2 regions of the Arthrobacter sp. Helios genome follow, and region 1 is predicted to be linked to the other one. Evidence: predicted binding sites of a transcription regulator. Region 1 holds the regulator's gene; the other holds the start of a gene.

Region 1 (3,411 bases):
CCCCGGCGAGGGCTACTCCCCGCCGGACGACTCCTCGCCGGCGACCCTGAACGTTGCCCCGCTGTCCGTCGCCGGACGGCTGCGCGACGGTCTCTTTGACGGCCACACTGTGGTCCTGACCTCGGCGACGCTGGCGATCGGGTCGGAATTCGGTCCCGTAGCCGGTGGTCTTGGCCTGGTGGGCGCGGCCGCACCGGCCTGGACCGGCACCGACGTCGGCAGCCCCTTCGACTATCCGCGGCAGGGTGTGCTCTACGTAGCCCGGGACCTGCCGAAGCCGGAACGGGGAACATCACCGGCTCAGCTCGACGAACTGGAAGCGCTGCTCAAGGCCTCCGGAGGCGGTGCCCTGGGCTTATTCTCCTCCCGCAGGGCAGCAGAGGAGGCTGCCGCGGCGATGCGGCTCAGGGTTGATTTCCCGATCCTGTGCCAGGGCGAGTCCTCTATGTCAGCGCTGGTGAAGCAGTTTGCCGAGGAGGACGCCACCTGCCTGTTCGGAACCATGTCTCTGTGGCAGGGCGTCGACGTTCCGGGGGAGGCCTGCCGCCTGGTGGTGATCGACCGCATTCCCTTCCCGCGGCCCGATGATCCACTGATGACGGCACGCACCCGGGCCGTGGCGAAAGCCGGCGGCAACGGGTTCATGACGGTCTCCGCAACCCATGCCGCTGTCCGGCTCGCCCAGGGCGCTGGACGGCTGATCCGGGCATCGGGTGACCGCGGTATGGTCGCCGTTCTTGATTCCCGGCTGGCGAATGCCCGTTACGGCGGGTTCCTGCGTGCGGCCTTGCCGCCGTTCTGGTCCACCACCGACCGCAGCGTCGCCCTGGGAATCCTTGAACGGCTCAGCGCTGCCCAGAAAGCGGCGTCCTAGCAGGGACGTGAGGCGGGCGGTGAAGCAGGCAGCCAGTGGAGCGGGCGGCTGCCGGGGCCTTCCCGTTCCTGTGCTGCCTCCTTCGGGAAGCGGCTAGAGGGACCGCATCACGGAAACAACCTTGCCCATGATGGTCGCGTGGTCGCCCATGATCGGTTCGTAACGGGTGTTCTGGGGCAGGAGCCAGGTGTGGCCGTTGCGCTGCCGGAAGGTCTTGACCGTGGCCTCGTCATCCAGGAGCGCAGCCACAATGTCACCGTTCTCGGCCGTCGGCTGGCGGCGGACCACAACCCAGTCGCCGTCACAGATCGCCGCGTCAACCATTGAATCGCCGGAGACCCGGAGCATAAACAGCTCGCCGTGGCCGACCAGCTGGCGCGGCAGCGGGATCATCTCCTCGACGACCTGATCGGCCAGGATAGGACCGCCGGCAGCGATCCGGCCCACGAGGGGGACCATAGCCGTGTCCACGGCCGTCGTCAGCTCCGTAACGTTCGACTCCGCAGCGGAATCCGCCTCCGCTGACTTGGCCCCGGCACCCGCTCCCGCCCCGGTCCGCTCGGTGTGCATCAGCAGGGGCACGAGGATCTCCATTGCCCGCGGACGCTTGGGGTCGCGGCGGATGTAGCCCATTTTTTCCAGCTGGCTCAGCTGATGGGTCACGCTGGACAGGCTCGCGAGCCCCACCGTGTCGCCGATCTCCCGCATGGAAGGCGGGTAACCGTTGGCGGTAACGGAAGCCTGGATGGTCTCGAGGATCTTCTTTTGCCGGGGCGTCAGCGACTTGGGACGGATGGAACCGGTCTGAGCGGACACAGCCGGACGGCCTTCGGAGTTGGTCCTACGGGGCACTTCGGCTTCCCTTCGAGCATCCGGCCGGGCCGGGGCGGTTGGTGCTGGTCACTGCAATGTCAGTGGTGGATGGTTCCCTGATTTCGAACGGCAAATCAGTAAATCAGAGCAAATCAGAGCCAGTCTGAGTAATCCTGAGCAATTTTGAGCAGTACAGACAAAATTCAGATTCACTGCGGCTCCGGTTTAGTGCCGGAACCGCGGGAATGGCTTCTCCACTTGTCTTAACGCTAGGGGAGCGGAAGGTCATTTTCAAACATTTGTTCGAGTGAGTCTCGACATCGTTCGTAGATAGATGCTAGAAAAGGAACAGCAGGAATCGAATACATGTTCGATTCAAGGTTGCCAACTGTTCGAAGTCAGTTTCGAAGCCGTGGAGTTACGGCTGTATCCGGACCTGGTTCGAACCGGAAAGGTTTTGCCATGACAGTTCAGCTTGCGGCACCCCGCACATCCCTGAGCTTTGCCCGCCCTGCCCGCACCTCCCAGACTTCCCGCACCTCCCAGACTTCCGGCCCCGCCCAGGCTTCCCGCTCCGCCTCCACCGCCGCTGCGGCGCCGAGGCAGGCAGCGTCCGCTGCGCCGCTCCGCCTGACCCGCCGCGGACGGCTCCTGCTTGTGGGCGCCCCCATCATGCTCGGCGGGGCAGCGCTCCTGACCTTCGTCGGCTTCTTCACCGCACCGGCTCTGGCCGCAGGCGGCTCCGGCGAGGTGACCCGGACCCAGCAGATCAGCGTCAGCACGGGAGACTCGCTCTGGGGGCTGGCGGCCGAATACGCACCGGAGCGGGATCCCCGCGAAGTGATCGCCGACATCATGGAACTGAACAACCTCTCGGACGCCGTGGTTCCCGCCGGTGCCCAGCTGTACATTCCGGTTTCCGGCTAGCACTCCTGCAATGGTTCCCGCAATGGTTCCGGCAGCAGAGAAGGCGGGCCGGATCCGACGGGGCTGTCCCTTCCGGAGCTTTATCCAGCGTCACCTTGAGCCGCGGATTCTGTGCGGAGGAGGGTGCGGCTTAAGCTGGACAGGTGACTGAACAGCTGGAAAAACTCAACCGACTTCCCCTGCGTGACGATCTCCGGGGGCTCACTCCCTACGGTGCGCCGCAGCTGGAAGTGCCCATCCTGCTGAACGTCAACGAAAACACCCATGGACTGCCCCAGGAAGTGCAGGAGGCAATCACCGCCTCTGTGCAGCAGGCAGTGCCCGGGCTCAACCGGTACCCGGACCGGGAATTCACCGAACTCCGGGAACGGCTCGCCGCCTACCTTGGGCACGGGCTGGGTATCGAAAACATCTGGGCCGGCAACGGCTCCAATGAGGTTCTGCAGCAGGTGCTGCAGGCTTTCGGCGGGCCCGGCCGGACTGCCATGAGCTTCCCGCCCACCTACTCGATGTACCCGCTGCTTTCCAGCGGAACAGGCACCCGTTACCTCACCGGCGAACGCGCGGCGGACTTCACCCTGACCGCGGACTCCGCGGCTGCACAGGTACGGGCCGCAGCTCCGAACATCGTGTTCCTCTGCACGCCGAACAACCCCACGGGAACTGCCCTCGGACTGGACGTCGTGGAGGCCGTCTACGAAGCAGGTGCCGCATCGAACGCCGTCGTGATCGTGGATGAGGCCTACGCTGAGTTCTCCCACGCTGGCACTCCGAGTGCCCTGGAACTGCTCCCGGGC
Region 2 (3,411 bases), 290 kb from region 1:
GACAGGGGCGCACTGCAGGGCGTGCAGCCCACCAGCCTCTCCGCTGCATCGGGGCAGCTGGGTGCGGAAATCGAATCAATCACGCCGGTCATGGTATCAGGCCCCGGAAGTCCTGTGGCTCGGCGGCAGGCAGCGGCTTCGGTCAGTCTTTCGCGAGACGTGCAGGTCGGATCTGCCGTTAGTGGGTGGGCGGCGCCCCGGGCAGGGGCGGTGAGGTGGAGAGGTACGTGTGGCCTGTGGGCGTTTCGGTCCGGACGGTGTGGCGTTGGCCCGGAGTGCATGTGGTGTCCGTGGTCCAGCCGGGTGCTTGCTTGGCGTGGTTGCAGGCTTCGCAGAGTCCTTGTCCGTTGGCGTAGCTGGTGCGCCCGCCGGCAGTGTGGGGCTGGACGTGGTCGATGTGCCGGATCGGCGCATCACACCACGGTGTCCGACAGGTCTGGTCGCGGGTACGGATCATTCTGGCCAGTCCGGGCGGGAAGTACCGGGCTTTGGAGTCCATGGCAACCAGTTCACCGGTGGCGGGATCCAGATAGAGCCGGCGCAGGGTCACGCGGGCTTGCACGCTGAGGTGATCCGGGGCATCACGACCTCCGGAATCAGGACCATCGGCGTCCACCCGTGTCTGACCGCGGCCATGCTCCGGTGGCGGAACCTGGCGTGGTTCTAAGTCCAGTTCCGGGTCCTGTCCGTGAAGCGTGCCGGCGATGAGATCCCTGGCCCATTGCCCGGGAACGGTCCCGTAGCCGGGGAAGTACGCAGGCTCCTCCCACGGAAGTTTTGGCAGTGCAGTGCACGTCGCGCCGTTCATCCTGCCGGCAGATGGACCGTGACCAGTTCGTGGGACCGCGGCTTCTTGGAATCGAACGTTCTCTGCCGCATCGTTCGGGGCCGAGGCCGGGGCCGGGGCAGAAGCAACGGCAGTGTCCGGAGCGCCTGCTGAAACCTGGCCCGGTATTGGGGCCCGGAAAGCCTGATACCCGGGGATCATGCCATCTCTTGCGCCAGGACCTGGCGGTTCAGGCTCGAGGACCCTGCCGAAGAGGGTCCGGTCGGTCATGACGAGCTGGACCTCGACCGGAACCTGGGATGCGGTGGCCTGCCCGGTGATTCGCTCGACGAGGGTGTCGGCCATGATCTGGCCCCGGCCTCGTTCGTCCCCGGAGGAGCGCAAGCTATCAGCGGTCCGGGACAGGGCGGTGAACACGGCTACTCCCTGGGCGACGGGCAGCAGCCCGGTCAGATAGGACATGGTGTCCGGTGCCGGGCGGCAGGACACGTATCTGTCTGCGACGGCTTTGGCGTGCCGGCGCACCTGCGAGGCGGGATCGATGGCCTGGGTGAGGGACCGGATCCTGGCTATGAGTTTGCGGTCTCCGACCCCTTCCAATGCGGCCGGGTTCCCGCAGATCAGGGCATCGATCCGGCGGCGGTCTTCCACCTCGAGGCAGGCGGTTTCCCGGACCAGGAGGGTGGCGCGCCATTCACTGAGGACTCCGGCGGATAAGGCACGGAGAGTGTGGGGCATCTCGTGAACAAGGGCCTTGCCTAGGCCGAGGTGCCGGCCCCCACGGTGGGGTGAGTCCCTTCGGGCCAGCGCGATCTGCGCTCCAACACCGCGCCCAAGCTGGGCGGCGGGCAGCCCGGCGCGGGCCTGGGCCTTGCGCTGGGAAGCATCAAACGCAGCCGCCGCGCGTGCCTGTACCGCTGCGCAGGCAGATTTGAGTTCTTCCAAAGCACGGATCTGATCGATCAGCGCGGTGTCTGATTGCGGGAGCCCGGCATCTGCGAGCGCGGCGAGCCACTCGTACAGCACGGCGGTGCCTACAGGTTCGACGGCGTCCTCTGCATCAGCGGCTGAAGAATCTTCCGGTGGGTTGTGCTTGCCGGACGGGCCGTCCGCCGAAGCGGTCCACTTTGGAGTACGCATTGGATTACGCACAGTTCCTGTTTGCGGGTGCTTACCAGGGGACCAAGCTGGGGCCGTTATAGGTCCGCTCATGCGGGTCGATGACGCGAGCCTGAGAGAACCCCGCACGGGCACGAGGGTGGACTCCCACTCAATTGGAGCCCGCTCGATTGGGCCCCGCTCAATTGGGCCCCGCTCAATTGGATCCCGCTCAATTGGATCCCGCCAAAATGATTCGAACATGTGTTCGAGTCTATTAGTCTCGCCATAGCCATAACAGGGCGAACCTACTGGCTCGCCTACTCGTTTTTCCCTCCCTCCAGACCCGTTTCATACAGTCCGGACCAGGTACCGCCCTGCTTCCAAGCCCTGACCCGAAGCGTTCTCCCAAACCTGCCTCGGACCCCGGATCGGCAGGTCTCCGGTCCAGCTTCCAGCACCGAACTCTTACCTTTCCACCCCGGATCGAGTGTTCTCCTCCAGATCGGACCCGCCCCCAGTGCCAGGACCGGTTTCCTAGCAGGTGTCCGGACCAGGTACCGCCCTGCCACCCTGCCTCCCTGCATCCAACGGGCCCCGGGCCACGAGCCACAACCCGCTACTGTTCCTCCCCAGCCTGGCGCCCAGTCACCAAGCCCGGCCCCGTCCAGCCACCAACCCCGACCCCGTCCCGTACCGGCTCCCGCACTGCGGCGTCCTGCCACCGCCCGGGGTTGACCTTGGCGGCCGCGATGAACAGGGCGGCACCCATCAGCCCCAGCACCCCGGGGCCGGCGAGGTCGGTGAGCAGGTCCGGCTCGTGGTCCCCCGGAACCGGAGACGACAGGAAGGACACGGCTACCCACGCAACCACAGCCATCATTCCGGTCACCACGGTCAGGGTCTCCCGGGTACGCACCGACAGAGCCAGAAGGGACACCCCATAGGTGGCAGCGAAGACACCGCCCAGCGGCAGGAAAAGCGCAGCGAACACCAATACCGCGAGCGCACCCCGCTGCTGGCGGATACCGAGCTTCTTCTCACCCCTGGCGGTCATAAGGTAGGCGGCAAAAATGAGTCCGGCCGGCATGAGCATCTGGTGGTAGGGCCACAACGGAAACCACGTCAGGTCGAGGGTTTCCCAGGGCGGACGGAATCCGGCGTTGCCGCTTAGTTCGAGAAACAGGGAGTAGACCGCGCCCGCTCCAGCCGCGCGCATCAGCCACATACCTGCGGACTTGTCCGCGTACAGGGCCTTCGCAATTTCCTGGCTCTGAGTGTGTTCCGCTGTTCCTGTGTCCCCCATGCCCTGACCTCTCGGCTCCCCCGGCTCATACCGCGTCAGGGGCACCCCGCCCCAGTCAGGGCAACCTAGCACAGTGGGATAACGACGACGGCGCACCCTCCGCGCGCAGTTACTGGCAGCCCCCGCCCGCTGTTCCCCGGCCGCACCAACCAGAGGCAGCACCTATCAGAGCCCGGCAATAACGAACACCAGGGCGAGCACAGCCGGCACCGCCTGGATC

The links. Region 1 encodes LexA, which represses DNA repair genes until DNA is damaged. Its sites were predicted from a motif close to TCGAACANNTGTTCGA; they were not measured.
Region 2: the regulator LexA is predicted to act here: its motif matches at 2,142-2,157, upstream of ArtHe_RS05000 (HNH endonuclease signature motif containing protein).

What each region holds. Positions count from the first base shown of each region.
Region 1 is NZ_CP095402.1:849,007-852,417, forward strand. Features, by position in the region: gene ArtHe_RS03695 (ATP-dependent DNA helicase) at 1-874, shown strand, start outside; gene lexA (transcriptional repressor LexA) at 968-1,690, opposite strand; gene ArtHe_RS03705 (LysM peptidoglycan-binding domain-containing protein) at 2,150-2,614, shown strand; gene ArtHe_RS03710 (histidinol-phosphate transaminase) at 2,758-3,411, shown strand, end outside.
Region 2 is NZ_CP095402.1:1,138,752-1,142,162, reverse strand. Features, by position in the region: gene ArtHe_RS05000 (HNH endonuclease signature motif containing protein) at 179-1,927, opposite strand; gene ArtHe_RS04995 (hypothetical protein) at 2,505-3,191, opposite strand; gene ArtHe_RS04990 (DUF1304 domain-containing protein) at 3,357-3,411, opposite strand, start outside.